Regions from separate parts of the Streptomyces cinereospinus genome, predicted to be linked through region 1. Evidence: predicted binding sites of a transcription regulator. Region 1 holds the regulator's gene; the other holds the start of a gene.

Region 1 (15,795 bases):
CGCACCAGCTGTGGGGCGATGCGCTCGGCGGTCTCCAGTTCGGCGAGAGCCCTGTCGCGGTTTCCGTCCCACAGCCAGGCTCGGGCGAGGTCCATGTGGTGGTGTCCCTGCCGGGAGTTGGGCAGGGCGGCGATCAGTTCGGGGCCCGTACGACGGTTTATCGCCAGCGCTCGGGTCTGGTCGCCGGATTCGAGCGCCACGCTGATCGCGTGAATCTGCACGTTGCCCGGTGAGAACGTCACTGAATGGCGGTCGTAGACCGGTGGGCCCTGGTGGTTCGTGATGCGTTCTGCGGCGGCGCGGGCATGCGCGATGCGGTCCTCTGACTCCGACGGCCGGCCCGCACGTGCGGCCGACACGGCGGCGCGGAGGTGCAATGATCCCCACATCCGAACGGCGAGGGGATCGCCGAGGTCATAGTCGTCCTGGATGCTGCCGAGGGCCTTGTCGGACAGTGACAGGGCGTCGTCCCAGTCGGCGGTCGCCCACATGTCCCATACGCGCATCCAGTCGGCGAGTGCGGGCATGACGGGGTCACCGGACAGGCGGGCGGACCAGGCCGCACGCTCGGCGGCCATGGTGATCAGTTCGGCGTGTCCGAGGGCGTGGGCGGCCGTGTGGGCGAACTTGCAGGCGACGGCGTAGATGGCGTACGCCTCTTCGCGTTCGTGGCCGCTGGAGACCTCGGCGAGCGCCCGCGCCTCGCGTAGCAGGTCCGGCAGCACACGCAGGATGGCCACGTTGGCGGCGGCGTCTCGTAGACGGTGCAGCCTGGTCATGTCGCGCCATAGTTCGCTCGACGGCCGGGGGGTGCCCTCGAACACCGGCGTGAGGTCGTAGCGGCGTAGTTCACGCAAGATGGACGCGGCGGCGACCTGCCACTGATTGTCAGCCGGGCTGCTGGTGTATGGGCGCCCGATCAGGTCGTTGGGATGAACGTGAAGCTCAGCCGCGATGGCGTTGAGCAGGCCGACGCGGTCGATCTCGATTTGTCCGCGTTCCATCTTGGACACCCACGCCTGAGACTTCCCCAGGGCGGCGGCGAGGTCCGCCTGTGGCATGCCCAGGCGCAGGCGCGCGCGGCGAACACGGCGGCCGATCTCCTCGGCTTCTTCCAGCATGCGTGGGGCTCCATCCGTTCGGGCTCTCTCAGGAACGGTACCCATGAGGCGCGGTTGGCGTCCTCCGTGGCGGCAGAACAACAGAACGCCCCCGATAGGTCATGTGGCCAGTACTTCGCCGTCTTGCCCGAGGCCCGAGGGCAGGGCCTCGGGCGTGTTCTGTGGCGGGCCGCGATGCACTGGGGGCAGTCCCATGGCGCCGCGTACCAGCTCCTACAGACAGAGGTCGGGGGCCCCTCGGACAGGCTGTGTCAGTCGGAAGGGCTGACCTCTCTCGGGTTCAGCCACACCACACGGGCGTAGTGGGCCTGACCTACGACAACGAAAGACCGGACCACCCCTTGGCCTGGACAGCATCCGGGGTGGTCCGGTCGCGGAAGCCCTGATCAGGACCCCGGTGCCGATGGTACCGGGGTGGTCGTCGTGCCCAGAGTCCGGCTGATCCCAACCCCGTCCCCGACTTGTCGAGTTGGAAAGGAGCGTGCGGCGTGCGGTTCGGCCGGCCTCGTTGTCCTGGTGAGCTGATGGGTGGTGCACGTTACATCGCGTCCGGCTGGAGCGGCTTTGGCCGGTGGCCTGCCCGGTCTGGGGTGCGCGCGCTCTCGGGGAGCGCGGACTACACCGTGCCCAGCTTCACTATCGACAGCAGGGCGACCAGCTGGATCGCCGACGCGCCCAGCGCCTTCGGCCACGGCAGGTCGTGGGACCTGGACACCATCAGCGTCAGCAGCGCGCCGCCGGCGACCCAGGTGGCCCAGCCCAGGATCTGCACGAAGGGGGCGTCGCCGCCCAGGAACGTCGCGACGACCAGACGGGGCGCGTCCGTGATGGACATGATCAGCATGGAGAGGCCGACCGTCGGCTGCCACGCCCCGTCGCCGCCCAGCTGCCGGGCCAGGGTGTGGGTGACCACGCCCAGGACGAACGAGCTGAGCACCATCGCGACGGCCGTCATCAGCACGATCGGGACGGCGTTGGAGAGGGTGGCGTTGATCGCTTCCTCGCGGGTGTCGTCGAAGCCGAAGACCGCGAGCAGGCCGTAGAGGAAGGTCACGACGAGGGCGGGGCCCCACACCGTGTAGTCGCGCATCCGCAGGAAGGTCTGGTTGGGGGCCAGGACGATGCCGCGCAGCAGTTCCTTCCAGCGCAGGCGCGGGCCGGCCGGGGCGGCCGGGGCCGCGCCGGCGCGGTAGGTGCCGCCCTGGCTGTAGGGGTCCTCGCCGATCGCGAAGGCCTGGGTGTGGCCGGGGTTGTTCGCGGCGTACGGGTCCGGTCCGCCCTGCTGGTAGGCGCCGCCGTCGCCGAAGTACTCCGGCTCGCCGCCGCCCGGACCGCCGTGACCGCCGTTCGTCTGCGGCCAGGGGGTGTCCCCGTAGCTCTGCTGACCCGGGTACGGGCGCGGCTGCGGGGCCGGGGGATAGCCGTACGACGGTCCCTGCGGCGCCTGCTGTCCGTGCGGGGGGTGTTGCGGTCGCGTGTGCGGGGCGCGGTCGTTGCGGCCGCCGCGTCCGATCCTGAATCCAGCCACGTCATCGAACGTACCTGGTCTGGGCGGGCGGTGGGCCGGGCCCGGGGTTCCGGGCCCGGCTTTGCTGCCGAGCTGTGACATCCCTTACGGGCCCCGTCCGCGATCCCTTACGGATGCCGTCCGCGATCCCTCAAGGGCTCGCGGGCCGTGCGGGGGCCGTTGGGATCGCCTCATGGGGCGACGACCCGGCCGAACGCCGCGTTGCCCTTGAGGCCGACGGTGGCGGCGGTGAAGACGCCGCTGGTGGTGAGGCCGGTGGAGGTGCCGGGCAGGACGACGCCGCGCCGGCCTCGTTCTCGTGCGCGGTGCCGACGACCAGCTCGGCCCTGTCGTTCCGATGGAGGTCGGCCAGGCGGACGCGGTGGTGCCCGAAGGAATCGCCTTGCTCGTTGCCGCCGGGCACGCCCGCGGTGTCCTGGCGGTACGCCTGGGCGCCGGTGCACTCGGACTCCGCGGCGCCGGGGACGCCGGCGGAAATCGGGAACGGCCGTCCGGCACGCCGTCCGCCGGGCGCACAGGGCAGGATGGAGCCATGAGCGTAGTGAAGATCAATGTGCTGACCGTGCCCGCCGAGCAGCGGGAGGTCCTGGAGAAGCGGTTCGCCTCCCGCGCCCACGCCGTCGAGAGTTCGGACGGCTTCGAATGGTTCGAGCTCCTGCGCCCGGTGGACGGCACCGACAACTACCTGGTCTACACCCGGTGGCGGGACGAGGAGTCCTTCCAGGCCTGGATGGAGGGCCCGATGAAGGCCGCCCACCAGGGCACCGGGGAAGGCGGGGAACGCGGGGAAGGCGGGGAGCGCCCCAGGCCCGCCGCCTCCGGCTCGGCCCTGTGGTCCTTCGAGGTGGTCCAGCAGGCGGCGCCGAAGGGCGCGTAGCACCGGGCGGCGCGCGGGTGCGGGACCCCGTGCCTGGCGTCGCGCCCGCGCCGTGCCTGGCGTCGCGCCCGCGCCGTGCCTGGCGTCGCGCCCGCGCCGCGCCCGACGCCGCACCCGCACCCTCAACCGCGCCCGGCGTCGGCCCCGCGCCCAGCGCTCCATCCGGCGTTCACCGCAGGGCCCGGCCCCGTCGCGCGAAGCCGATCAGGGCGGAGACGGCGGCGGTCGCGGCGAGGCTCCCGACCAGGACCATCGCGACGCCGAGGGCGAACAGGCCGCTGGCGTCGTCCGACCAGTCGTACCAGGCGGCGGCGGTCAGGCCGGCCGGGACGCCCCAGACGCCGCCCGCGAGGCGGGGCCGAGCGGCTGCCCAGCACACCGGCGCCAGCAGGGTCAGGGCCAGCCCGGCGACCTGCCAGGCCTCGTAGGGACCGGTCGTCGTGCCGTCGGCCCGCACGTCCCGCTGCTGGTCCCAGCCCAGCCAGGCGGCCCACAGCGCCACCGCGAGCACGGCCGGCGCGAGGACGGTGAGCACGGGGTGCACGGATTTCGTCAGTCGTCGTTACACGGCCCCAGCGTCCCGGCCCGGGGTGCGGTCGGCCTGCGCGCGGGTACTCAGATACGGCCTGAGTACCCGGCGGCCCGTACCCGGGACGGGCGTCCCGGCCGTCAGGCCGGCCGGATGTTCTGGGTGGCGTGGAAGACGTTGTCCGGGTCGTACGTCCGCTTGACGCGGGCGAGACGGTCGTAGTGGCCGCGGTACGTGGCCCGCACGCGCCCGGGGACCTCGTCCTCGCCGAGGAAGTTCACGTAGGAGCCGCCCATGGAGTACGGGTGCGACTCCTCCCAGTAGTCGACGCACCACCGCCGGATGGTCTCGGCGTGCGCGGGGTCGGGGTCGACGCCGGCGAAGACGCCGGACCAGACGGCGTCCCGGTAGCCCCAGGCGGTGTCGTCGGGGCCGACCCGGTGGGCCGCGGCGTCCACCGGGTACAGATGCATCAGCGACAGCGGACTCGGCAGGTTCTGCCCGTGGGCGAGGTGCACGTCGACGGCCGCGTCCGGGATGCTGTCGAAGAAGTCGCCGCGCCAGTACCACTGGTACCCGGTGGGGATCAGCTCGTCGAAGCTGCTCTGCAGCGCGGGGTACGGCACCGGTGCCGCGAAGTGGAAGGCGGGCGGGGCGGGTTCGCGGACCGGCGCGAACGCCTCGTCCAGGCGGCCGGGGTCGCCGGTGTGGCACCACACGACGCCGCACACCTTCCGCCCGTGGATCTCCTCGGGGAACGGCGGGCCCGGCGGGACGGTGAACAGGGTGAAGAAGCCGTACACGTCCTCCGGGGCCTGCGGGAGGAAGTCGCGGTACCACGTGAGCACCTCACGGGTGCGGTCGACCGGCCACACGGTGATCCCGAACCCGACCGTGCCCACCGGGTGCAGGCGGTAGGTGAACGAGGTCACCACCCCGAAGTTGCCGCCGCCGCCGCGCAGGGCCCAGAACAGGTCCGGGTGCTGGTTCTCGTCGGCGGTGACGAAGCTGCCGTCGGCCAGGACGACGTCCGCCGCGAGCAGGTTGTCCACGGTCAGGCCGTACTTGCGGGTGAGGTAGCCGTGGCCGCCGCCCAGCGTCAGGCCCCCGACGCCCGTCATCGACACGATGCCCGAGGGGGTCGCGAGGCCGAAGGCGTGGGTGGCGTGGTCGAGGTCGCCGAGCAGGCTGCCACCGCCCACCTGGGCGGTCCGGGCGGCCGGGTCGACGCGCACCCACCGCATCGGTGACAGGTCGACGGTGACCCCGCCGTCCACCAGGCAGAGTCCGGGGCCGCTGTGCCCGCCGCCGCGGACGGCCAGGTCCAGTCCCCGCTCGCGGACGAAGGCGACGGCGGTCATGACGTCCCCGGCGTCGGCGCAGCGGGCGATGGCGGCGGGGCGTCTGTCGATCATCGCGTTGTAGATCCTGCGGGACCGGTCGTAGTCGGGATCCTGGGGGCCCGTGACCGGCCCGCGCAGGGCGGTCCTCATCGCGTCCAGTGTCGAGGTGTCCATGCGCGTCTCCCGGAAGAACCAGAGGAATCAGAGGGACCGGAGGAATCAGAGGAACCAGAGGAACCGGGTGAGGCGGACCGGAGAGATGGAAGACACCGGAGACACCGGAGAAGCCGGAGAAGCCGGAGAACCGAAGAGAAGGTGGGTCCGCTTCCCGCGAGCCGGGCCGTTCCGGCGCGGAAGGCTCACTCGTTCCCGCTGACACCACCAGCGTCCCGCCGCCTCACGCGCCCCGCAAAACGATCTGCATGCCGCGGAGCGAAAACGCCGGCGCCCCCCGTCCGCCAAGGACAGGGGGCGCCGGACACCTCGTCAGGGGCCGGTCACGGGGCCGGTCACTTCACCGGCTCGGGCGCCGGCTCGGACGCCGCGTCGGCCGGACCCTCGGGGGTCACCGGCGTCCGGACGGAGTCCAGCAGCAGCTGGGCGACGTCGACGACCTGGACGGACTCCTTGGCCGTCCCCTCGTTCTTCCGGCCGTTGACCGAGTCGGTGAGCATGACCAGGCAGAACGGGCAGGCGGTGGAGACGATGTCCGGGTTGAGGGACAGGGCCTCGTCGACGCGCTCGTTGTTGATGCGCTTGCCGATCCGCTCCTCCATCCACATCCGCGCACCACCGGCGCCGCAGCAGAAGCCGCGCTCCTTGTGGCGGTGCATCTCCTCGTTGCGGACGCCGGGGACGCTGGCGATGATCTCGCGCGGGGGCGTGTAGATCTTGTTGTGGCGGCCCAGGTAGCAGGGGTCGTGGTACGTGATGATGCCCTCGACCGGGGTGACCGGGGTCAGCCTGCCCTCGTCCACCAGGTGCTGGAGCAGCTGGGTGTGGTGGATGACCTCGTAGTCGCCGCCGAGCTGCGGGTACTCGTTGCCGAGGGTGTTGAGGCAGTGCGGGCAGGTGGCGACGATCTTCTTCGCCGACTTCGGCTTGCGCGACTCCTCGGTGACCTTGCCGTCGTCGTCCATCTCCTCGCCGAAGGCGGCGTTGAGGGACATGACGTTCTCCATGCCGAGTTCCTGGAACAGCGGCTCGTTGCCCAGGCGGCGGGCGGAGTCACCGGTGCACTTCTCGTCGCCGCCCATGATCGCGAACTTCACGCCCGCGATGTGCAGCAGCTCGGCGAAGGCCTTGGTGGTCTTCTTCGCCCGGTCCTCCAGGGCGCCGGCGCAGCCGACCCAGTACAGGTACTCGACCTCGGTGAGGTCCTCGATGTCCTTGCCGACGACCGGGATCTCGAAGTCGACCTCCTTGAGCCACTCCAGGCGCTGCTTCTTCGCCAGGCCCCAGGGGTTGCCCTTCTTCTCCAGGTTCTTGAGCATCGTGCCCGCCTCGGACGGGAACGCCGACTCGATCATGACCTGGTAGCGGCGCATGTCGACGATGTGGTCGACGTGCTCGATGTCGACGGGGCACTGCTCGACGCAGGCACCGCAGGTGGTGCAGGACCACAGCACGTCCGGGTCGATGACGCCGTTCTCCTCGGCGGTACCGATCAGCGGACGCTCGGCCTCGGCGAGGGCGGCGGCGGGCACGCCGGCCAGCTGCTCCTCGCTCGCCTTCTCCTCGCCCTCCGTCGTCCGGCCGCCGCCGGCCAGCAGGTAGGGCGCCTTGGCGTGCGCGTGGTCGCGCAGCGACATGATGAGCAGCTTGGGGGAGAGCGGCTTGCCGGTGTTCCAGGCCGGGCACTGCGACTGGCAGCGGCCGCACTCGGTGCAGGTGGAGAAGTCCAGCAGGCCCTTCCAGGAGAAGTGCTCGACCTGGGAGACGCCGAAGACGTCGTCCTCGCCGGGGTCGGCGAAGTCGATCGGCTTGCCGCCGGACGTCATCGGCTGGAGCCCGCCGAGGGCCGTCTCACCGGTGGCGTTGCGCTTGAACCAGATGTTCGGGAAGGCCAGGAAGCGGTGCCAGGCCACGCCCATGTTCGTGTTGAGCGAGACCGTGATCATCCAGATCATGGTCGCGCCCAGCTTGATCATGGCGAAGAAGTACACGAGGTTCTGCAGCACGCCCACGCTCAGGCCCTTGAAGGCCAGCACCAGCGGGTACGAGGCGAAGTACGCGGCCTCGTAGTGGTCCACGTGGTGGAGCGCGCCCTCCAGGCCGCGCAGCACGTAGATCGCCAGGCCGATGACGAGGATGACGTACTCGACGAAGTACGCCTGGCCCATCTTGGAGCCGGTGAACCGCGACTTGCGGCCGGCCCGGGAGGGCAGGCTCAGCAGCCGGATCACCATCAGGACGGCGATGCCGAGGGTGGTCATGGCCGCGATGAACTCGATGTAGAGCTCGTACGGCAGGAAGCCGCCGATGACCGGGAGCGTCCAGTCGGCCTGGAAGAGCTGGCCGTAGGCCGTGATGATGGTCGGCGGCAGGGTCAGGAAGCCGATGGCCACGAACCAGTGGGCGACGCCCACGATGCCCCAGCGGTTCATCCGCGTATGGCCGAGGAACTCCCTGACCAGCGTCACACTGCGCTGGTAGGGGTTGTCGGTCCGGCTGCCGGCGGGCACGGGCTGACCGAGCCTGAAGTGCCTGACGAACTGGCCGACGGCGCGTGCGAGCAGCGCGACACCGACCACGGTCAGGACCAGCGACACGATGATCGCGGCGAGTTGCATGGGGAGGCTCCTCGGGCCTGCGAGGGAGATTACTAAGCGGTAACTTACCCAGTTCGTTCGAGACTACCCGCATCCCGTGCCGCACTGTAGCCAGGTGTGGGGTGATCTGAGTCGCTGAGGGTCACCTCAAAGGCGTTGAACGTGCTAGTCGTACCAAATAGTTAGATTGGCACTTAATGCCAGAGTGTGCCCCATGAGGCCACGCCGCCGTCGGCCCTCCCCGCAGGCGGTTGCGCGTAAGGAGCGGACAAGACTTGAGCCCGGATGACTCAGGTCTGTTGACCCGAGCCCGGCCGTCGTGCACACTTGAGCCTGTTGCACTCAAGTCAGCTGGAGGAACCAACCATGGCACGTGCGGTCGGCATCGACCTGGGCACGACTAACTCCGTCGTCAGCGTTCTGGAGGGCGGCGAGCCCACCGTCATCACCAACGCCGAGGGTGCCAGGACCACGCCGTCCGTCGTCGCCTTCGCCAAGAACGGCGAGGTGCTGGTCGGTGAGGTGGCCAAGCGCCAGGCCGTGACCAACGTCGACAGGACCATCCGGTCGGTCAAGCGCCACATGGGCACCGACTGGAAGATCGAGCTCGACGGCAAGCCCTTCAACCCGCAGCAGATCAGCGCCTTCGTGCTGCAGAAGCTGAAGCGGGACGCCGAGGCCTACCTGGGCGAGAAGGTCGCCGACGCGGTCATCACCGTCCCGGCGTACTTCAACGATGCCGAGCGCCAGGCCACCAAGGAGGCCGGCGAGATCGCCGGCCTGAACGTGCTGCGGATCGTGAACGAGCCGACCGCCGCCGCCCTGGCCTACGGCCTGGACAAGGACGACCAGACCATCCTCGTCTTCGACCTCGGCGGCGGTACGTTCGACGTCTCGCTGCTGGAGATCGGCGACGGCGTGGTCGAGGTCAAGGCCACCAACGGTGACAACCACCTCGGTGGCGACGACTGGGACCAGCGTGTCGTCGACTACCTGGTCAAGCAGTTCCAGTCCGGCCACGGCGTGGACCTGAGCAAGGACAAGATGGCGCTCCAGCGCCTGCGCGAGGCCGCCGAGAAGGCGAAGATCGAGCTGTCCTCGTCCACCGAGACCTCGATCAACCTGCCGTACATCACGGCCTCCGCCGAGGGCCCGCTGCACCTGGACGAGAAGCTCACCCGCGCCCAGTTCCAGCAGCTGACCGCGGACCTGCTGGAGCGCTGCAAGACGCCGTTCCACAACGTCATCAAGGACGCCGGCATCTCCATCAACGAGATCGACCACGTCGTCCTCGTCGGCGGCTCCACCCGTATGCCCGCCGTCGCCGAGCTCGTCAAGGAGCTGACCGGCGGCAAGGAGGCCAACAAGGGCGTCAACCCGGACGAGGTCGTCGCCATCGGCGCCTCGCTCCAGGCCGGTGTCCTCAAGGGCGAGGTCAAGGACGTCCTGCTGCTCGACGTCACCCCGCTGTCCCTCGGCATCGAGACCAAGGGCGGCATCATGACCAAGCTGATCGAGCGCAACACCACGATCCCGACGAAGCGCTCCGAGATCTTCACCACGGCCGAGGACAACCAGCCGTCGGTGCAGATCCAGGTCTACCAGGGCGAGCGCGAGATCGCGGCCTACAACAAGAAGCTCGGCATGTTCGAGCTGACCGGTCTGCCCCCGGCGCCGCGCGGCGTGCCGCAGATCGAGGTCTCCTTCGACATCGACGCCAACGGCATCATGCACGTCACGGCGAAGGACCTCGGCACCGGCAAGGAGCAGAAGATGACCGTCACCGGCGGCTCCTCGCTGCCGAAGGACGAGGTCGACCGGATGCGCCAGGAGGCCGAGCAGTACGCGGAGGAGGACCACCGCCGCCGCGAGGCCGCCGAGACCCGCAACCAGGGCGAGCAGCTGGTCTACCAGACCGAGAAGTTCCTCAAGGACAACGAGGACAAGGTCCCCGGCGAGATCAAGACCGAGGTCGAGGCCGCCCTCACCGAGCTGAAGGAGAAGCTCAAGGGCGAGGACACCGCCGAGATCCGCTCCGCCACGGAGAAGGTCGCCGCCGTCTCCCAGAAGCTGGGCCAGGCCTTGTACGCCGACGCCCAGGCCTCCCAGGCGGCCGCGGGTGACGCCGGCGAGCAGCCCAGGGCCGACGACGACGTGGTCGACGCCGAGATCGTGGACGACGAGCGCAAGGACGGTGCCGCGTGACGGAGGAGACCCCGGGCTTCGAGGAGAAGCCCGACGTCCCCTCCGGCGCCACTCCCGACGACGCCGAGCCGAAGGCCGCCTCCGAGGAGGGGGCGGCCCCGGCCGGGGACGCAAGCACAGATGCCGGTCTGCTGGCCCAGCTGGACCAGGTGCGCACGGCGCTGAGCGAGCGCACCGCGGACCTCCAGCGGCTCCAGGCCGAGTACCAGAACTACCGCCGCCGGGTGGAGCGGGACCGGATCACGGTCAAGGAGATCGCCGTCGCGAACCTCCTGACCGAGCTGCTTCCGGTGCTCGACGACATCGGGCGGGCCCGGGAGCACGGCGAGCTGGTCGGCGGCTTCAAGTCCGTCGCCGAGTCGCTGGAGACCGTGGCGGCCAAGATGGGCCTTCAGCAGTTCGGCAAGGAGGGCGAGCCCTTCGACCCGACGATCCACGAGGCCCTGATGCACTCGTACGCGCCGGACGTCACGGAGACGACCTGCGTCGCGATCCTCCAGCCGGGGTATCGCATCGGCGAGCGCACCATCCGCCCCGCGCGGGTGGCGGTCGCCGAGCCCCAGCCGGGCGCGCAGACCGTGAAGCCCGCCGAGGAGGGCGAGCCGAAGGCCGACGACAAGGAGAACGGTGGCCCGGACGAGGGCTGATGCTGAACGGATGAGGAAGGAGGGACGTCGAGGATGAGCACCAAGGACTTCATCGAGAAGGACTACTACAAGGTCCTCGGCGTCCCCAAGGACGCCACCGAGGCCGAGATCAAGAAGGCGTACCGCAAGCTCGCCCGCGAGTTCCACCCGGACGCCAACAAGGGCAACGTCAAGGCCGAGGAACGCTTCAAGGAGATCTCCGAGGCGAACGACATCCTCGGCGACCCCAAGAAGCGCAAGGAGTACGACGAGGCCCGCGCGCTGTTCGGCAACGGCGGCTTCGGCCCGGGCCCCGGCGCCGGCGGCGGCACCTTCAACTTCGACCTGGGCGACCTCTTCGGGGGCGCCCAGGGCGGGGGCGCGGGCGGCGGCTTCGGCGGCGGACTCGGTGACGTCTTCGGGGGCCTGTTCAACCGGGGCGGCGCGACCGGCACCCGGACCCAGCCGCGGCGCGGCCAGGACATCGAGTCCGAGGTCACCCTCAGCTTCACCGAGGCGATCGAGGGCGCGACCGTCCCGCTGCGCATGTCCTCGCAGGCGCCGTGCAAGGCCTGCTCCGGCACCGGCGACGCCAACGGCACCCCGCGGGTGTGCCCGACCTGCGTCGGCACCGGCCAGGTGGCGCGCGGCTCCGGCGGCGGCTTCTCGCTCACCGACCCGTGCCCGGACTGCAAGGGCCGCGGTCTGCTGGCGGAGAACCCCTGCGAGGTCTGCAAGGGCAGCGGCCGCGCCAAGTCGTCGCGGACCATGCAGGTGCGCATCCCGGCCGGGGTCTCGGACGGCCAGCGGATCCGGCTGCGCGGCAAGGGCGCGCCCGGCGAGCGGGGCGGCCCGGCGGGCGACCTGTACGTGGTCGTCCACGTCAAGGAGCATCCGGTCTTCGGGCGCAAGGGGGACAACCTCGTCGTCGTCGTGCCGGTGACGTTCGCCGAGGCGGCCCTCGGCGGCGAGGTCAAGGTGCCGACCCTGGGCGGCCCCCCGGTCACCCTCAAGCTGCCGCCGGGCACCCCGAACGGCCGCACGATGCGGGCCCGGGGCAAGGGCGCGGTCCGCAAGGACGGCACCCGTGGCGACCTTCTGGTCACCGTCGAGGTGAGTGTCCCCACGGACCTCACGGGGAAGGCTCGTGACGCGCTGGAGACGTATCGCGAGGCGACCGCGGGGGAGGACCCGCGGGCGGAGCTGTTCCAGGCCGCGAAGGGAGCGTGAGTCACGCCATGGACACCAACGGCCGTCGACGCAACCCGTATGAGCTGACCGAGGAGACCCCGGTCTACGTCATCTCGGTGGCGGCCCAGCTGTCCGGCCTGCACCCGCAGACCCTGCGCCAGTACGACCGCCTGGGGCTGGTGTCTCCGGACCGCACGGCCGGCCGCGGCCGCCGCTACTCGGCCCGCGACATCGAGCTGCTCCGCCAGGTGCAGCAGCTGTCGCAGGACGAGGGCATCAACCTGGCCGGCATCAAACGCATCATCGAACTGGAGAACCAGGTCGCGGCGCTCCAGTCCCGCGTCGCCGAACTCCAGTCCGCGCTGGACGGCGCGGCGGCGGCGATGCAGCAGCGCGAGGCCGCCGTGCACGCCTCCTACCGGCGCGACCTGGTGCCGTACCAGGAGGTGCAGCAGACGAGCGCGCTGGTGGTGTGGCGGCCGAAGAAGGCCAAGGACTAGGAAGGCCAAGGACTAGGAAGGCCAAGGACTAGTAAGGCCAAGGACTAGTAAGGCCAAGGACTAGTAAGGCCAAGGACCGCGAAGAAGGCCGAGGACCGGTCAGCGCGCACAGGTGAGGGGCCCGGAGAATCCTCCGGGCCCCTCACCTGTCTCATGCCATCTGTCTCACGTCACCTGGGTCACAGCCAGGGGTCCCAGATGCCGTACGCCCGCTCCCACATGACCTTCTCGCGGCCGGCCGGATCGCTGTAGACGGCCCGGTAGTAGTACAGCCCGAGCCGGTCCTCGTGCACCGTGCGGTCCAGGTGGGACTCCGGGGCGCCGGCCGCGCCCGTGGCGAGCGCGGTCCATGCGGCGGTGACCGGGTCCCACCGCTCGTAACGGTAGTCGGTCCAGTCCTCGCACGGCGGGTCGTAGATGGTCTCGCCGCAGCGGACGTGGAGCTCCGGGTACTGGTCCGTGCGGACGTCGGTGCCGGTCCAGCCCGGCGGGCGGGTGTCGGGCAGGGCGACGGAGACCGCCGCCCACTGCAAGGTCTCCGGGCCCTCGTCCAGGTACACGCGGTCGGTGGCGGCCACCCGGTAGACGTGCTCGCGCCCGTCCGGCAGCGTCGGGCAGAGGATCTCGGTCTCGGCCAGCGAGTCGCCCGTCACACAGCCCGCCGTCCACACCGTCTCCCCCGTGTCCGGGTCGGTGCTGCCCTGCCGGACGTGGTAGCCGATGACGTCGTCGTCGGCCGGCGGGTTCCAGGTGAGGCGGACGCCCATCGGGATGACCTCGGCCGTCAGGTCGGTGACCGCGGCGGGGCGCCGGGTGTCGTCGGTGGTGGCGGTGACCGGCTCGCTCGGCCGGGAGCGGTGCCCGTACCGGTCGACCACGACGATCCGGTACTCGTACGCGGTCTCGGACGCGCCGGTCCCCTCCAGGCAGTGCGAGTGGACGACCTGGGCGGCCGCCGCGTAGCCGGGGTCGTGCGCGTCCACCGTGCTGTACGTGTAGCTGTGGGGCGGCTCCAGCGGCCCCTCGCCGCCGAGCGGCGGCGAGCACTGCTCCACGGTCGTGCTCTGCCCGGTCGCGGGGTCCGTCCGGACGATGTGGTACGTCGACGGGTGGCGCTCGTCGGCGGCCCACGGGTCGGCGCTGCGCCAGGCCAGCTCCACGCCCTTCTGCCAGGACGACCGGGTGTAGAGCCGGTACGGCGCGATCGCCTCGGGCCGGTCCGCCATCCGCATCAGCACCTCGGCGGGCGCGGAGGCGTTGCCCAGGGCGTCCACCGCGCGGACCGCGTACCGGTACTCGTCCGCCAGCGCCACCTGCTGCCGGGGCACCACGTCGGTCACCGTGGTGGCGGCACCGGTGAGGGCGTTCACGTATCCGCCGGTGGCCGGGTCGCGCTGGAGCACCTGGTACGTGGCGGCGTCCGCCACGGGGGTCCACACCAGGTGCGGGACGCCGGCGTCGTAGTCGATCCGGAGGTCGGCGGGGACGGCCGGCGGGACCGTGTCGAAGAGGGCGAGCGTGGTGGCGGCGGAGTACGCCGACCAGTTGCCGGCCGCGTCGCGGGCCCGGCCGCGGTAGGTGACCCGGGAGCCGTCGGCGGGCTGTCCCGGGTCGCAGAACGCGCCCCTGGTGCCCTCGTACACCGGGGTCCAGGCGCCCGTGGCCGCGTTCTGCCGCTGCGCCTGGTACAGCGCGATGTCGGCCGCGTTCTCCGACGTCGTGACGAGCTGCGGAGCCGCGAGCCTGTCGTCGTCCGGGCAGACGTCCTGCTCGACGAAGGGCGCCGCGGGCGGTGTCCGGTCGACGGTGGTGACGGACTTCTCCGCGGTGCCGCCCGACTCGTTGCCCGCCTTGTCGTAGGCGCGGACCTGGTAGGCGAAGACCTGCCCGGTGGCGGGCGGCGCGTCGGTGTGGGCGGTGGCGGTGGTGGCGGCCAGCCGGGTCCAGGCGCCGCTCGGCGTCAGCCGGCGGTAGACGCGGTAACCGGCGAGGTCCATCTCCTTGTTCCTCGCCCAGGAGACCACGGCCTTGCGGGTGACGGTGTCGTAGGAGACGGCCGCGCCCGTCGGGGTGAGCGGCCGGACCGTGTCGACGCTCGCCGAGGTGCGCGGGGTGTAGGCGAACCTGACGTTCGCGCCGCCGGTCCAGTTGACGAAGTCGACACGCAGGCTGTGCGGGCCCTTGGGGATCGTGAGGTTGACCGTCCTGGTCACGGTCGCCGACACGTTCTTCCACAGGTTGATCTTGAGTGAACCGTCGAGGTACACCCGGATCCCGTCCTGGGCGGAGGCGGCGAAGGTGAACGGCCCGCCGGAACCGAAGTCGCGGGTCACGCTCCAGCGGACGCCGAACCCGTCCCTGGGCAGCCCGGTGGCGGGCGCGCCGGTGCCCCAGCTCTCGGCGACGGTACTGTCGCAGTCGGTCCTGCGGGGCGTGCCCGAGAAGCCGGTGTTCGCGTAGAACTGCCGCTTGAACACGGGGGAGGTACAGGTCGTCGCCGCGGACGCGGGGGCCGTGACCGCGGCGAGCAGACCGCCCGCCGTGGCGAACACGGCGGCCGTCGCGGTCACCGCCGTGATGCGGCTGGCTGGGTTCATTCGGTCCTCTGTCGGGATGGAGACGGGCTGAGGCCAAAGCTCATGATCACGACTCGTGGTGAAAGGGAATGGTTGTACGCTTCCGTGTGGGCGCCTCAACTCCCCTTGTGTGGAGGGCTCGTGAAGGGTTCGGGCGGCTGTTCCGCCGGGTGTTCACGACCTGAGCGGAACGTGATGTTGCCATCTCGTTAAGTAGTTTCCCTTGACGCCGGGAGGCGTCGACGCGTTGGCTTTTCAGTCATCCGGGCCGCAATGCCGCGGCCACCTCCGGAAAGCAGCAGAAGTGGGCTCCTCCATGCGTCGTCGTTTCGCCATATCCGTGGTCGCCTCGTCGTTGGCTCTGTCACTGGCAGGCTGTGGCGCGCTGGGGGCGACGAGCGACACCAGTGACGCGAGTCCCACCAAGGGCAACGACATCACCGTGGGCCTGCTGCTGCCGGAGACGGCCAACACGCGCTACGAGAAGTTCGACTACCCGATCATCAAGGAGCGGGTGGCCGCGCTCAC
Region 2 (15,795 bases), on a different contig from region 1:
TGGGTGGCCGTGTCGTGGAAGTCGGCGAGCGCGGACTCGGAGCGCAGCCGGGCCGTCTGGGCGGCGGCGGTGAGGGCGTCGCGCTGCTGGCCGTCGGCCTCGGAGGAGACACTGGTCTCGGTGGGCAGGCCGGTGACGGGGTCGTAGACGGTCTGGGTGCTGCTGGGCACGCTGAGCGCGGCCAGCAGCAGGCCCCGGGTGGCGGCGGCCTGCTGGACGGCGGTGTCGAGTTCGGCGAGCGCGTAGGCGCCGGAGCCCGCGCGGGGCGGAAGCTGTTCGGCCAGCTCCTCGGCGAGCCGGTGCAGGTCGGCGATGGCGGCGGAGTAGGCCTCGTGCGCTTCGAGGGCGGTGCTCTGCCCGGTGAGCGCCGCCCGGCGCACGGTCGCGATGCCCTCCAGGTCCGCGCGCAGCCCGGCCGGCGTGCCGGTGTCGGTGCGCAGCTCCTCGACCTGCCGGTCGACGCGCGCGCCGCGCTGCTCGGAGGGCGCCTTGGACTCGGGCCGTCCGGCCGCGATGTAGGAGGTGACCTCGTCCCGCTCGTCCGCCAGGGAGTGGGCGAGCGTCAGCGCGTTCTGCGTCCGCCCGCTCAGCGTCACCAGTTCCTGGCTGTCGCTCAGCTGCCCGGAGGCGGCGATCACGGAGGGGGTGCCCGCGCCGGCGATGGCGGCGGCCACGACCGCCACGGCCACGATGAGCCGGTTGCGCACGTGGGTCGGGCGTCCCTTGCCGACCGGGGTGCGCTCCGCGCCCCCCTCGGAGGCCGTCTTCTTGCCTGTGCGCCGAGGCCGCGTCTTCTGCACCGGTGCTCGCATTCCTGACTCGTGTACCCATGGGCCCGGGTGACGTTCCGTCAACTGGTGTGCACACCACCCGGTACGTACGGTCCCCGACCCTCCCAGTGCCGGTGGTCAGTCATCGCACATCACCCGACCCGTCACCCGAAGGAGTGAACCCCGGAGGGGAGTTGGCGGGCAAGTTCCAGCGGCGATTGCGACGGCCCCTCGCGGCGGGCCGGTTGGACGTGGGCGGCGGGCTTTGGCAGTATTCGCCGCCACGCCTTCCCGGAGTCCGCCATTCCCCCTCAAATCCGGCGCCTGACCTGCGGCGGTACGGTGATTCGGCGACCGTTGCCCCCCTTTCGAGGACCCTGTGAAGGGCTCGTGCAGACTGGCCGCATGCACACGGAACTTGTCTCCCGGCCGGGCGACCCGGCCCGTCCCAACGAGGACTTCGCCAGCGTGGGACTGCCCGCCTGCGGACAGGGCGGTTCCCTCGTCGTGCTGGACGGAGTGACCCCGCCGAGAGATGGCACCGGCTGTCTGCATTCCGTTCACTGGTTCACCGCCCGCCTGGGGGGTGCCCTGGCCGAACTGACCGTTTCGCTCCCGGATGTTCCCCTGTCCGACGCCCTGGCCCGCGCCATCGCGCGTACCGCCGAGACCCATGCGGGAACCTGTGACCTTTCTCACCCGAGAACTCCGCAGGCAACCGTGGCCCTCGCCCGCTGGTCACGGGAGACCGTCGAGTACCTGGTCCTCTCCGACTCGGCCCTGCTGCTGGAAGCCCCCGACGGACTGGTCACCCCCGTGCTGGACGACCGCCTGGCCCGGCTGCCCCGGGCGACCCTGGCCACCGACGCCCTGATCGACGCCGCCGTGCGGAACAAGGAGGGCGGCTTCTTCACCGCCGCCGCCGACCCCTCGGTGGCGGAGCGGGCGGTGACCGGGGTGCTGCCGCGCGACCGGGTGCGGGCCCTGGCCGCCCTGACGGACGGCGCGACCCGGTGGACGGAGACCTTCCGTGAGGGCGACTGGACGGACCTGTTCACCTTCGTCCGCAAGAACGGCGCCCAGGCCCTGGTCGACCGGGTACGGGAGCTGGAGGCCGCCGATCGCGAGGAGCGGACGTACCTGGGCCGGGGCAAGACGCACGACGACGCCACGGCCGTGTACGCGCACCTGTGACCCGGCCCGCGCTACTTCTCCATCTCGGAGTTGAGCTGGTGCAGCAGCCGGGCCAGTTCGGCCACCTCGCGTCGGTCCCAGTGGGCGAGCTTGCTGACGTACCGGGCGCGGCGGGCCTCCCGGACCCGTTGCACCCGCGTGCGCCCCTCCTCGGTGAGGTGCACCAGCCAGGCGCGGCCGTCCGCCGGGTCGGGTTCGCGGGCGACCAGGCCCAGGTCCTCCAGGGCCCGTAGCTGGCGGGACACGGTGGCCTTGCCGACCCCGATGTAGGCGGCCAGCTCGGTGGCCCGCTGCCGGCCGCACTCGTCCAGGCGGACCAGCAGTCCGTACGCCGCCGGCTCCAGGTCGGGGTGGACCTCGCGGGCCATCTCGCCCTGGTTCGCGCGGGCCCGCCGCAGCAACACCGTCAGCTCCCGCTCCAGTGCCAGGAACTCCTGGTCCTCGCCCGCACGCGTCGCGTCCGCTCCGCCCCGACGTCTGTCGTCGTTTCCGCCCTCGTGCACGTCAGCACCCTGATCCATCTGCCTGGTCGTGAAATGTGTCGCCGCCGACGTGATCGCCGGGGCTCGGTCAGTATTTCGCAGGCGTGGATCAACGGCAGCCTCCGGACCCCCGCGGCCGGGACGAGGGCCCTGCTCGGGGGGCGGGGGGCCACGCCGCCGCCCCGCCGGGAGGGACCGGCGGGGCGGGGAGGGACCGGCGGGGAGGGTCGGATCGGGTCGGGTCGGGTCGGGTCGGGTCGGATTCAGTCGACGATCACGGAGTCGTCGTCGGAGGTCTGCGGCTGCGGGCCCGGTTCGGGTGCGGGCTGGGTGTCGGTGGAGTCCGACGTGTCCGCGGTGTCGGAGGTGTCGGAGATGTCGAAGGTGTGGGAGGTCTCGGAGGCGTGGGAGGTCTCGGCGTGGTCGCCGGTCCCGGGGTACTCCGGGTGCTCCGGGTGCTCCGGGTACTCGGGCCTCTCCGGCTTCTCGGGCTTCTCGGGCTTCTCGGGTGCCGACTGGTCCGGCCTGTGGTCCGGGTCTCCCGACCCGCCGTAGGTGCCTCCGTCGGGGCAGTGGTTGCCGCCGCCACCGCCGCCGTTGCCGTCCCGGCCGCCCTGGCCGGCCCGGCCGCCGCACTTGCCCCGGCCGCCGCGGCCACCGGAGCCGCCGGTGCCGCTCTGACCCGGCTCGGTGCAGACGGGCGGGGTGGTGCCCGTGCCGTCGCCGCCGTTGCCGCCGTTCCCCCCGTCGCCGGGGCGGCAGTAGTCGTCGTGCCCGTGGCGCTTCTTCTTTTGGCGCTCCTTCTCATGGTGCTTTTTCTTATGGTGCTTTTTCTCCAGATGGTTCTTCTTGTGTTCTTTCTTGTCGCCGCTCTTCTTCTCGTGGTCACCGAATGCCGCCGACTGGAACCGGCCATGCGTGGCGGGAGCGGCGGACGCCGCGCCCGCCGGTACCAGTACGCCGCCGACGGCGAGGAGAATCGAGGCGGCTGTCGCAACCAGCGTGTTCGTGCGGGCCGTGTTTTCCATGAGCGCTACTTCCCTGTCAGTACTGACCAGTCGCCTTCGAGGTACGCCTTTCGCCAGGACGCGACCTCGCTCTTCGGCATGTCGTATTTCCCGGCCACCTGAGCCTCGGTCGCGCCGCCGTTCTGCAGGACCAGAACGACCCGGACCTTGTCCGCCACGGTGAGTTCCGCCTTCGGTCTGTCCGGCAGGTCGCTGAAGCGGGTGCATGCGCGGGTGCCGGGCCGGCCGGGTTCACCGGGCTCCCCGGGGCGGCCGTCCGAACCGCCGTCCCCTCCCCTGCCGCCGTCACCGCCCGCACCGCATTCCGCGGAGCCGGCCGGGACGGAAGCGGCCCCGGAGACGGCGGGCCGGGCGTCGGGCCCGGCGTCCGGCAGGAAGCGCGGGGCGCCCATGACGACCGCGGCGACGGCCAGACCGGCCGCCGTCCAGGCGAGCGGGCGTCGCGCGAGCTTGCGTGACATGAGGTTCCTCCTCGGTGGTGGGGGGCGCGGCGGCGGGGGTGAGAGCCGAACCGGCCCTCACCCCGCCGTCCGCGTCACTCAGCGTCGCCGCCGTCGCCGCCGTCGCCGCCTACGAGCCCGCCGGCACCGCCGTTGCCGCCGTCACCGCCCGTGTCCGCGCCGTTGCCGCCGTCGCCGCCGTCACCGCCCGCGAGCCCACCGGCACCGCCGTCACCGCCGTCACCGCCGGTCTCGCCGCCGTCCCCGCCGGCACCGCCGTCACCGCCCGCAACACCGCCGGGGCCACCGTCACCGCCGTCCCCACCGGTCTCGCCGCCCTCCCCGCCGGCACCGCCGTCACCGCCCTGGACGCCGCCGGGGCCACCGTCACCGCCGTCGCCACCGGTGTCCTTGCCCTTGCCGCCCTTGCCGCCGTCGCCGCCGAGGACACCGCCGGGACCGCCGTCCCCGCCGTCACCGCCCTTGCCCTTGCCGTCGTCCTTCTTGTGGTCGTCCTTCTTGTGGTCGTCCTTCTTGTGGTCGTCCTTCTTGTGGTCGTGGTTGTGGTGGTCGTTCTTGTGGTCGTGCTTGTGGTGCTCGTTCTTGTGGTCGTGGTTGTGGTGGTCGTGCTTCTCCCAGCAGTGCTTGTGCCACTTACCGTTCTTGTGGTGCTTGTGCCACTTGCAGTGCTTGTGCTTGTTGTGTTCGGCCTTGCCCGTGACCGTGCTCACGACCGTCGAGTCGGGCATCGGTGACGCCGAGGCCGCGGTCGCCGGGACGATCACCCCTCCGGCGGCCACCACCGCCGAGGCCACGAATGTCGCGACACGGTTTCCGCGGTTCTGACGGGCGCCCTGCTTGTTTTCGTTCGTGCGAGTCATGGTTCTCTCCTACTTTCCGAGGGGGCCTTTTCGTTTTCCGGTGTTTCCGGTGTGGCCCGCACTTCCAGTAGGCGGGAACGGCCCATCCGGGTCATGTTCCGAGGACTCGGGGCTTGACGTGGTGCGGAATGCCGGTTAAAAACGCCCGGCCGCCCTTGCCAGTACGGCAAAGGCCCGGGCCTGGGCGGCGGGCCGGTACTGGCCTGTGCCCTGACGCCGGTTGCGGCGGAGCTCGCGGCTGATGGTGGACGGGCTGCGGCCGAGCTCGGCGGTTGCCGCCCGGACCGTGGCCTTCTCCCGTGCGCCGCAGCACGGTAGTTGTCAGCAAGGCAAACGAGTTGTCACCGAGGCCGCCGGGCGGCGTGCGGGGTGGATCGCCGCGTCCTGTCGCAGCGCACCTGTCAGAGTGGCCGTTGGCCTGTGGGATGCCGGGTCGTTTGAGAAGGCGGCGGCTCGGGGGTTTTTTCCGAACGATCTGGGCAGTTCCGGCAGGCTCGCCCCCGAGCGGCTCCAGGGCTGCCTCCAGCGGCGAGGTGCCAGCGCAGTCCGGCTCGCCGAGCAGTGGCCCTCCATCCAGCATGTTCAGCCCATCAGGCGGCGAGCCGGCCCAGCGCCGGGCAGCGAAGTGAAAAGCCTGACGGGTCGCGAGGGTGCGCAGTTGTTCGCCGCCGCCCGTGCTCCACAGCTGCGCCGCAAGACCTCGGCAGGTACCGCGGCGGTGCCTACGTGTTCACGGCCACCGTCGAGCAAGTCGAGAACGTTCGTTTATAGTGAAAAAAGTTCTTCACTATGAGAGGCGGGGTGCTGATCATGACCATGATCACCGGCGTGCGGGTACTGACCGAGAGCGGGCTGTCCGAGCCCAGGGACGTCACCGTCGAGGGAGCTGCGATCGGCGCGATAGCTCCTGCTTCCACCGACGCGGCGAATCGAACCGACGCCGACACGGTGGACGGACACGGCAAGGTGCTGCTGCCGGGACTCATCGACACCCACATCCACCTGTCCGGCCTCAGCGAGTTGGAGGCGATGGCCGCGGCCGGTGTCACCACCGCCTTCGACCTGGGGACCCACCCGGCCTCCCTCGTCGACGAGCTGCGCGGACTGCCTGCCCTCACCGACCTGCGCAGTGCCGGAAGCGCGGCGTCCGCACCGGGCAGTGGGCAGTCCACCGTCATGGGCTTCCCGGCGGACAGCGTAGTGACCTCGCCCGAGGACGCCGCCCGGTACCTGTCGGTCCGCGTGGCCGAAGGCGCGGACCTCATCAAGATCATCGTCGAGGACCCGGCCAAGGTCCCCGCCGCGCTCCCCGTCGAGTCGATCAGCGCGCTGGTGACCGGCGCACACGAGCTCGGGCTGCTGACCGTTGCCCACGCCACCACTGCTGACGCCTTCCGCCGTGCGGTCACCGCCGGAGTGGACGTCATCACCCACACCCCCCTGGACCGCCTGCTCGACCCCGATGTGGTGGCCCTCATGCTGCAGCAGGGAACCATGGTGTCGCCGACGCTGGTCATGATGCGGGGGGTCACCGCCAACGCCGGCGGTGACCCCAGCAAGGCCCTCGGCGCCGATCGGCACGACGGCACGGCCGCTGCGGCCGAAGACTCCATCCCCGCCGCCGGCCAGCCCGCACCGGACCCGCAGTTCACTGTCGCCTGCGACGTGGTGGGCCAGTTGCACGACGCCGGGGTACCGATCATCGCCGGGACCGACGCGAACCCGTTCGTCGGAATGCCCTTCCACGTGGCCCACGGCACCGCCCTGCACGAGGAACTCGCGCTCCTGGTCTCAGCGGGCCTGAGCTGCACCGAGGCGCTGCAAGCGGCGACGAACAAGGCTGCCACGGCACTGCGTCTGACCGACCGCGGGACCGTCTCCCCCGGCTTGCGCGCCGACCTGCTGCTGGTGAAGGGTGACCCGACCACCGACATCACCGCCACCCGCCAGGTGGAGGCCGTCTGGATCGCCGGGAAGCGTGCCAAAATGACCCGGTGAGCGCCGTGAACCCCCAGCCGATCGACCCGTCCACGGAACCCGCGCCCCCCAAGCGGCCACGACGGCGTGGCCGCGACCTGGAAGAGGCGATATTCGCAGCGGCGTTCGCGGAGATCGCGGAGACGAGCTTCGCGGACCTCTCCCTCGAGAAGGTCGCGGCCCGCGCCGGGGCGGGAAACGCCTCCCTCTACCGCCGCTGGGCCAACACCACCGAACTCGTCCTCGCCGCCCTGGCCTCCCTCGACGCCGCCGCGGTGATCCATCAGCGCCTCGACAACGGCGAACTCCGAGCCGACCTGATAGAGATACTCACCGGTCTGGTCGCCATTTTGGACACCACAGCCGGACGCGCCTTCCGGTCGCTCCTGACACAGCCGGAACGCCATCCCGACCTCCACGCGAAGGTACTGGCCCTCTTCGTGCAACCGGGCGAGGAAGTGATCGCCGACGTGTTCCGCGCTGCGTCCGACCGGGGCGAGATCGACCACCGGGTGATCACGCCCCTTCTGGTGAGCAGCGGTCCCCAACTCGTCCTCGGCCAGCACATCGCCGCCGGCCGCGTCACCGAATCCGAGATCACCGCAATCGTCGACGAGATGATCCTCCCCGCAGCCGCCCGGATACCGCTGGCACTCACCACAGGCGAATCCGACCGGACGTAGACATACCGGGCGCGGAGATCCCGGCCGTTCAGCGACTCTTCGATTCTGGTGACAGAAAGACTGCCGGATGAGCGCCTGTGACAAGTCGGATGCCTCGTTGATGACAACCAGGCTGCCTCGGCCGTCCCTGTTGACCAGCTCAGCCGGTCCTGCTGGTGACGACTTCTGAGCTTCGGCTCATCCCGCAACCGGTCGGCGATGCGGATCCGGTCATCCCCGCGCAGCTGTCTGGACAGACCAGGAGGCGGTACCACCGTGTCGACCGGTGGTACCGCCCTCTGCCTGCGGTCGGCGCTGCGGCCGTTACGCCATCGCCGGCCGGTCCTCTCGTTGATGCCGACGATGCGGCATGCCTCCTCGTTGCTCAGGCCAGGCCCCGATGCGTGAGCCGGGAGTATGCCTCCCGCTCACGCACCAAGTGCTCGCCACCCCTGAACTACTGTCCGCAGCTCCCGGGTCTTGACGTCCATCGCATCCCCCGAACCGGGACGTTGCGACGACCACCAGAACGGAGGCTCCACGGGACCCGGGCCTTGCCTTCCACTCCGGTCACGTCCGCCCCCGGCTCCACACCGCGGGTGCGCCTCACGCCGCGACCGGGACCTCCGGCACCGCGCCGTGCGTGGCCGGCGCGAGCGCCAGCTCCAGGACCTGGCGGACGTCGGTGACGGTGCGGACGTCGAGCTTGTCCAGCACCTCGGCCGGGACGTCGTCCAGGTCGGGCTCGTTGCGCTTGGGGATGATCACGGTGGTGACGCCCGCCCGGTGCGCGGCGAGCAGCTTCTGCTTCACCCCGCCGATGGGCAGCACCCGGCCGGTCAGCGACACCTCGCCGGTCATCGCCACGTCCGTGCGGACCAGGCGCCCGGAGAGCAGCGAGGCCAGCGCGGTCGTCATGGTGATGCCCGCGCTCGGGCCGTCCTTCGGCACCGCGCCCGCCGGGAAGTGGATGTGCACGCCCCGGTCCTTCAGGTCGGCGACCGGCAGCTCCAGCTCGGCGCCGTGGCTGCGCAGGAAGGACAGCGCGATCTGCGCGCTCTCCTTCATCACGTCGCCCAGCTGGCCCGTCAGCGTCAGGCCCGCCGCGCCCGTCTCGGGGTCGGCCAGCGACGCCTCGACGTACAGCACGTCACCGCCCGCCCCCGTGACCGCGAGGCCGGTGGCCACACCCGGCACCGAGGTGCGCCGCTCCGCCGGGTCCTGGGCGGACTCGGGGACGTGGTGCGGCCGGCCGATCAGGTCCCGCAGGTGCTCATCGGTGACGGTGAACGGCAGCTCCCGCCGGCCCAGTTCGTGCTGGGCGGCCACCTTGCGCAGCAGCCGGGCGACGGACCGCTCCAGGTTGCGCACGCCCGCCTCGCGCGTGTACTCGCCGGCCAGCTTGCGCAGCGCGCTCTCGTCGAGGGTCACCTCGTCCCGGTCCAGCCCGGCGCGCTCCAGCTGACGCGGCACCAGGTGGTCCCGGGCGATGACGACCTTCTCGTCCTCGGTGTAGCCGTCGAGGCGGACCAGCTCCATCCGGTCGAGCAGCGCTTCCGGGATGGCCTCCAGCACGTTGGCGGTGGCGAGGAAGACCACGTCGGACAGGTCGAGTTCGACTTCCAGGTAGTGGTCGCGGAAGGTGTGGTTCTGCGCCGGGTCCAGGACCTCCAGCAGGGCCGCGGCCGGGTCGCCCCGGAAGTCGGACCCCACCTTGTCGATCTCGTCGAGCAGCACGACCGGGTTCATCGACCCGGCCTCCTTGACGGCGCGGACGATCCGGCCGGGCAGGGCGCCGACGTAGGTCCGCCGGTGGCCGCGGATCTCGGCCTCGTCGCGCACGCCGCCCAGGGCGACCCGGACGAACTTCCGCCCCATGGCGTGCGCCACGGACTCACCGAGGCTGGTCTTGCCGACGCCGGGCGGTCCGACCAGGGCGAGCACGGCACCGCCGCGCCGCCCGCCGACGACGCCGAGGCCGCGCTCGGCACGCCGCTTGCGCACCGCCAAATACTCGGTGATCCGCTCCTTCACGTCCTCCAGACCGGCGTGCTCGGCGTCCAGCACGGCCTTCGCGCCCTGGATGTCGTAGGCGTCCTCGGTCCGCTCGTTCCACGGCAGTTCGAGCACCGTGTCGAGCCAGGTGCGGATCCATGAGCCCTCGGGCGACTGGTCGGAGGCCCGCTCCAGCTTGTCGACCTCCTTGAGCGCGGCCTCGCGCACCTTCTCGGGCAGGTCGGCGGCCTCGACGCGGGCGCGGTAGTCGTCCGACTCCTCGCCCTCCTGCTCGCCGTTCAGCTCGCGCAGCTCCTTGCGGACGGCCTCCAGCTGCCGCCGCAGCAGGAACTCCCGCTGCTGCTTGTCGACGCCCTCCTGGACGTCCTTGGCGATGGTCTCGGCGACGTCCTGCTCGGCGAGGTGGTCGCGCAGCTGCTGGGTGGCGAGCTTCAGGCGGGCGACCGGGTCGGCGGTCTCCAGCAGCTCGACCTTCTGGTCGAGGGTCAGGAACGGCGAGTAGCCCGAGTTGTCGGCGAGCGCGGACACGTCGTCGATGGCCTGCACCCGGTCGACGACCTGCCAGGCACCGCGCTTCTTCAGCCAGGCGGTGGCAAGCGCCTTGTACTCCTTGACCAGTTCGGCGACGTGCCCGGGCACCGGGTCCGGGACGCTCTCGTCGAGGCTGGTCCCCTCGACCCACAGCGCGGCGCCCGGCCCGGTGGTCCCGGCACCGATCCGCACCCGTCCCCGGCCCCGGATCAGGGCACCCGGGTCACCGTCGGCGAGCCGGCCGACCTGCTCGACGGTGCCCAGAACACCCGTGCTCGCGTACGTGCCGTCGACCCGGGGCACCAGCAGCACCTTGGGCTTCCCGGCCGTGGACCGGGCGGCGGCCTGCGCGGCCTCCACCGCCGCCCGGACATCTGCGTCGCTCAGGTCCAGCGGAACCACCATCCCGGGCAGGACGACCTCGCCGTCGAGCGGCAGCACGGGCAGGGTGAGCGGTGTGGACGTCGAAGCCATGATCTCCCCTTCGGCAGTCAAGTTGAGCTATGCCGACTCAATGCTCGGGCGGAGCACATTGTTCCCCGGGGCGCGTTCGCTGTCAGCGATCACGGCGAGGGAGGGACCCCGCCGGGCACAACGCCGCGCCGGACCGGCGCATGCCCGGGCGGCGGTCCGGCACCGCGCCCGTCAGGCACCGTCAGACACCCGCAGCCGCGCCCCACCCGTCCGGCGGCCGTCCCGCCGGACGGGTGGGGGCGCCCTCCCTGCCGTCCCCTTCGGCGGCGCGGGGCCCGTAATTCCGTCAACAATCCGTCAGAGAAGTGCCAGGATGGACCGATGGTCACCGTCTACGACATTCCCGAAGTCCTGGACCGTCGCGAGGGCCCGTACGGCGAGGTGGTGCTGCGGCGGCACGGGGCGCTGCTCCAGATCATCGCCAACGGCTGCTTCCTGATGGACACTTCGGACGGCCGTTCGGAACGGCTGCTGGTCGACGCGGCGCTGGACGCCCTCGACGGGCGCCCCGGCCCGCGGGTCCTGATCGGCGGGCTCGGGGTCGGATTCTCGCTCGCACATGCCTGCGGCAACCCCCGCTGGGGCCGGGTCACGGTGGTCGAGCGGGAGCGCGCGGTCATCGACTGGCACCGCGCGGGACCCCTGTCCGAGGTGTCCGGCAGCGCGCTGGCGGATCCCCGGACGCGGATCGTCGAAGCGGATCTGCTCGATTACGTCAAAGAGACGTGCGCCATGTTCGACGCGCTGTGCCTGGACATCGACAACGGACCCGGCTGGACCGTCACGGAGGCCAACGCGGGACTGTACTCCGGGGACGGACTCGCAGGCTGCGCTCGGGTGTTGCGACCGGGCGGGGTGCTCGCCGTGTGGTCGGCGAGACCCTCCCCGGAATTTGAAGGAACCTTGCGGAATGCCGGTTTCCGGCATGTGCGTACCGAAGAGATCCCCGTTGCCCGGGGCGTTCCCGACGTCGTGCACCTCGGCGTCCGACCTGAATAGCCGAGCTGCGGTGACTCCCCGTACGCTGCTCCCCTGACGCCGATCATTCAAGCGTCAATCGCAGTCATGGGATCACCCCACGGATTCCGGAAAGCACACTTCAGGGGCGGGCGATGGAGCAGACACACACCTCCCACAACGGCACGGCGGCGGCCACCCCGGGCGCACAGCGCCGGGTCCTGGTGGTGGAGGACGACCCGACGATCGTCGACGCCATCGCGGCCCGCCTGCGCGCCGAGGGGTTCCTCGTGCAGACCGCCGGTGACGGTCCGGCCGCCGTCGACACCGCCGAGGCCTGGCAGCCCGACCTGCTGATCCTCGACATCATGCTGCCGGGCTTCGACGGCCTGGAAGTCTGCCGCCGGGTACAGGCCCAGCGGCCGGTGCCGGTACTGATGCTCACCGCGCGCGACGACGAGACCGACATGCTGGTGGGTCTCGGCGTGGGCGCCGACGACTACATGACGAAGCCTTTCTCCATGCGTGAGCTGGCCGCCCGCGTGCACGTCCTGCTGCGCCGGGTGGAGCGGGCCGCGATCGCGGCCGCCACCCCGCGCACCGGCATCCTGCGCCTCGGCGAGCTGGAGATCGACCACGCGCAGCGCCGGGTCCGGGTGCGCAGCGAGGACGTCCACCTCACGCCCACCGAGTTCGACCTGCTGGTGTGCCTGGCGAACACCCCGCGCGCGGTGCTCTCCCGTGAGCAGCTGCTGGCCGAGGTGTGGGACTGGGCGGACGCCTCCGGCACCCGGACCGTCGACAGCCACATCAAGGCGCTGCGCCGGAAGATCGGCGCCGAGCGGATCCGCACCGTGCACGGCGTGGGCTACGCGCTGGAGACGCCGACGCCATGAGCGAGGGGCGGCCGGCCGCGCGGAGGAGTCCCGGGGAGCCCTGGGGCGGCGTACGCCCGTTCTCGATCAAGACCAAGCTGGGCGCGCTGGTCGTCATCTCGGTGCTGATCACCACCGGCCTGATGATGATCGCCATGCGCACCGAGACCGAGCTGCGCTTCATCACGGTCTTCTCGATGATCGCCACCCTGCTGATAACGCAGTTCGTGGCGCACTCGCTCACCGCCCCGCTGGACGAGATGAACGCGGTGGCCCGCTCCATCTCGCACGGCGACTACACCCGCCGGGTGCGCGAGAACCGCTGGGACGAACTGGGCGACCTGGCCGTCACCATCAACCGCATGGCCGACGACCTGGAGGCCCAGGACCGCCAGCGCAAGGAGCTGGTCGCCAACGTCTCGCACGAGTTGCGCACCCCCATCGCGGGGCTGCGCGCCGTGCTGGAGAACATCGTGGACGGCGTCACGGAGGCCGATCCCGAGACCATGCGCACGGCCCTGAAGCAGACCGAGCGGCTGGGGCGGCTGGTCGAGACGCTGCTCGACCTGTCCCGGCTGGACAACGGCGTCGTCCCGCTGAAACAGCGGCGGTTCGAGGTGTGGCCGTATCTGTCCGGGGTGTTGAAGGAGGCCAACATGGTCGCCTCCGCGCGCGCGGACATCGCCTCCGGCTCCGGCAGCCACACCCGTGCGGACGTCCATCTGCACCTCGACGTGTCCCCGCCGGAACTGACCGCGCACGCGGACCCGGAGCGGATCCACCAGGTCGTCGCGAACCTGATCGACAACGCGGTCAAGCACAGCCCGCCGCACGGCCGGGTGACGGTCAGGGCGCGGCGCGGGGCGCGCGCGGAGTCGCTGGAGCTGGAGGTGCTGGACGAGGGCCCGGGCATTCCGCGCTCGGAGTGGCACCGGGTCTTCGAGCGGTTCAACCGGGGTGCGGTCAGCCGTCCGCACGGCCCCGGCAGCGACGGCGGCACCGGCCTCGGGCTGGCGATCGCCCGCTGGGCGGTGGATCTGCACGGCGGCAGGATCGGGGTGGCCGAATCCGAGCGGGGTTGCCGGATTCTTGTCACCCTTCCGGGTCTACCTTCTGCGCCAAGTTGACGTAAAGTTCGAGACGGAGCCACAAGATCCACGGGCGTCCGCGCAGTCGGACACGTGTGATCAGCCACAGGCCCGCGTCGCGTGCGCGCCGGGTCGCGCTGGCCGCATCCCTTTAACCGTGCAACCGCGCTTGTTTCCCGCCATTTCAAGCCCCGAAACGCGCCCTCCGATGTGACTTACACGACGATGAACGGGCCCGACCTCACCTTCTCGGTCATGGAGGCGTAGCCTTTATTCCCGCTGTCCATAACCTTGTGAAGCGGAAGAGGGCGGTTGCCGCCGTGTCGCCACAGTCCCCCAGTAACGCATCGAGTGCCTCGACCGACGCAGACCAAGCGGGCAAGAATCCCGCTGCCGCGTTCGGTCCGAACGAGTGGCTCGTCGACGAGATCTATCAGCAGTACCTCCAGGACCCGAATTCGGTAGACCGCGCCTGGTGGGACTTCTTCGCCGACTACAAGCCGGGGGCGGCCGCCACCCCGGCACCGGCGGCTGCCGAGGCCGCGGGGGCCGCGGAGACCACCAGCAGGGCTCAGGCTCCCGCCCAGGCCGCTCCGGCTCCCGCCCAGGCGGCCCCGGCCGCCGCGGCGGCCCCGAAGCCCGCCGCGGCCGCTCCTGCCCCGGCCAAGGCCCCGGCTCCCGCCCCGGCCGCCGCCAAGCCGCAGCCGAAGCAGCAGCCGAAGGCCGCCGCCGAGCCGGCCGCCGAGGCCCCGCAGGGCCCGGAGCTGATCACGCTGCGCGGCCCGGCCGCCGCCGTCGCGAAGAACATGAACGCCTCGCTGGAACTGCCGACCGCCACCTCGGTCCGCGCGGTCCCGGTGAAGCTGCTCTTCGACAACCGCATCGTCATCAACAACCACCTCAAGCGGGCCCGGGGCGGGAAGATCTCCTTCACGCACCTCATCGGCTACGCGATGGTGCAGGCCATCAAGGCCATGCCGGCGATGAACTGGTCGTTCGGCGAGAAGGACGGCAAGCCGACCCTGGTCAAGCCGCCGCACGTCAACCTCGGCCTCGCCATCGACCTGGTCAAGCCGAACGGCGACCGCCAGCTGGTCGTCGCGGCGATCAAGAAGGCCGAGACGCTGAACTTCTTCGAGTTCTGGCAGGCCTACGAGGACATCGTCCGCCGCGCCCGCGACGGCAAGCTGACGATGGACGACTTCACCGGCGTCACGGTCTCCCTGACCAACCCCGGCGGCCTCGGCACGGTCCACTCCGTGCCGCGTCTGATGCCCGGCCAGTCGGTGATCATGGGCGTCGGCTCCATGGACTACCCCGCGGAGTTCCAGGGCACCTCCCAGGACACCCTGAACAAGCTCGGCGTCTCGAAGGTCATGACGCTCACGTCGACCTACGACCACCGGGTGATCCAGGGCGCCGCCTCCGGCGAGTTCCTCCGCCAGGTCGCCAACCTGCTGCTCGGCGAGAACGACTTCTACGACGGCATCTTCGAGGCGCTGCGCATCCCCTACGAGCCGGTCCGCTGGCTCAAGGACATCGACGCCTCCCACGACGACGACGTCACCAAGGCCGCCCGGGTCTTCGAGCTGATCCACTCCTACCGGGTCCGCGGCCACGTCATGGCCGACACCGACCCGCTGGAGTACCAGCAGCGCAAGCACCCCGACCTGGACATCACCGAGCACGGTCTCACCCTGTGGGACCTGGAGCGCGAGTTCGCCGTCGGCGGCTTCGCCGGCAAGTCGATGATGAAGCTGCGCGACATCCTCGGCGTGCTGCGCGACTCGTACTGCCGCACCACCGGCATCGAGTTCATGCACATCCAGGATCCCAAGCAGCGCAAGTGGATCCAGGACCGCGTGGAGCGCCCGCACGCCAAGCCGGAGCGCGAGGAGCAGCTGCGCATCCTGCGCCGGCTGAACGCGGCGGAGGCCTTCGAGACCTTCCTGCAGACGAAGTACGTCGGCCAGAAGCGCTTCTCGCTGGAGGGCGGCGAGTCCGTCATCCCGCTGCTGGACGCGGTGCTGGACTCGGCCGCCGAGTCCCGTCTGGACGAGGTCGTCATCGGCATGGCCCACCGCGGCCGCCTGAACGTCCTCGCCAACATCGTCGGCAAGTCGTACGCGCAGATCTTCCGCGAGTTCGAGGGCAACCTCGACCCGAAGTCGATGCACGGCTCCGGCGACGTGAAGTACCACCTGGGCGCCGAGGGCACCTTCACCGGCCTGGACGGCGAGCAGATCAAGGTCGCCCTGGTCGCGAACCCCTCCCACCTGGAGGCGGTCGACCCGGTCCTGGAGGGCGTCGCCCGCGCCAAGCAGGACATCATCAACAAGGGCGGCACGGACTTCACCGTCCTGCCGGTGGCGATCCACGGCGACGCGGCCTTCGCGGGCCAGGGCGTGGTGGCCGAGACC

Evidence for each region. Region 1 encodes HspR, which represses chaperone genes until heat shock. Its sites were predicted from a motif close to TTGAGNNNNNNNNNCTCAA; they were not measured.
Region 2: a site for HspR is predicted at 10,478-10,496, ahead of lon (endopeptidase La). Genes of this name have one in related genera too.

What each region holds. Positions count from the first base shown of each region.
Region 1 covers NZ_JBHMCY010000032.1:25,074-40,868, forward strand. Annotated here, with positions in the region: gene ACFF45_RS18210 (helix-turn-helix domain-containing protein) at 1-1,121, opposite strand, end outside; partial or broken gene ACFF45_RS18215 (GNAT family N-acetyltransferase) at 1,224-1,424, shown strand; gene ACFF45_RS18220 (Yip1 family protein) at 1,738-2,730, opposite strand; gene ACFF45_RS18225 (antibiotic biosynthesis monooxygenase family protein) at 3,182-3,526, shown strand; gene ACFF45_RS18230 (hypothetical protein) at 3,696-4,061, opposite strand; gene ACFF45_RS18235 (FAD-binding oxidoreductase) at 4,196-5,572, opposite strand; gene ACFF45_RS18240 ((Fe-S)-binding protein) at 5,908-8,190, opposite strand; gene dnaK (molecular chaperone DnaK) at 8,536-10,374, shown strand; gene grpE (nucleotide exchange factor GrpE) at 10,371-11,021, shown strand; gene dnaJ (molecular chaperone DnaJ) at 11,055-12,230, shown strand; gene ACFF45_RS18260 (heat shock protein transcriptional repressor HspR) at 12,239-12,691, shown strand; gene ACFF45_RS18265 (PA14 domain-containing protein) at 12,871-15,288, opposite strand; gene ACFF45_RS18270 (sugar ABC transporter substrate-binding protein) at 15,584-15,795, shown strand, end outside.
Region 2 covers NZ_JBHMCY010000005.1:75,624-91,418, reverse strand. Annotated here, with positions in the region: gene ACFF45_RS03965 (sensor histidine kinase) at 1-800, opposite strand, end outside; gene ACFF45_RS03960 (hypothetical protein) at 1,176-1,964, shown strand; gene ACFF45_RS03955 (MarR family winged helix-turn-helix transcriptional regulator) at 1,976-2,467, opposite strand; gene ACFF45_RS03950 (hypothetical protein) at 2,710-3,474, opposite strand; gene ACFF45_RS03945 (hypothetical protein) at 3,480-3,935, opposite strand; gene ACFF45_RS03940 (hypothetical protein) at 4,010-4,795, opposite strand; partial or broken gene ACFF45_RS03935 (helix-turn-helix domain-containing protein) at 4,976-5,092, opposite strand; gene ACFF45_RS03930 (amidohydrolase family protein) at 5,606-6,793, shown strand; gene ACFF45_RS03925 (TetR-like C-terminal domain-containing protein) at 6,790-7,455, shown strand; gene lon (endopeptidase La) at 8,041-10,455, opposite strand; gene ACFF45_RS03915 (spermidine synthase family protein) at 10,777-11,454, shown strand; gene ACFF45_RS03910 (response regulator transcription factor) at 11,568-12,308, shown strand; gene ACFF45_RS03905 (sensor histidine kinase) at 12,305-13,414, shown strand; gene ACFF45_RS03900 (multifunctional oxoglutarate decarboxylase/oxoglutarate dehydrogenase thiamine pyrophosphate-binding subunit/dihydrolipoyllysine-residue succinyltransferase subunit) at 13,696-15,795, shown strand, end outside.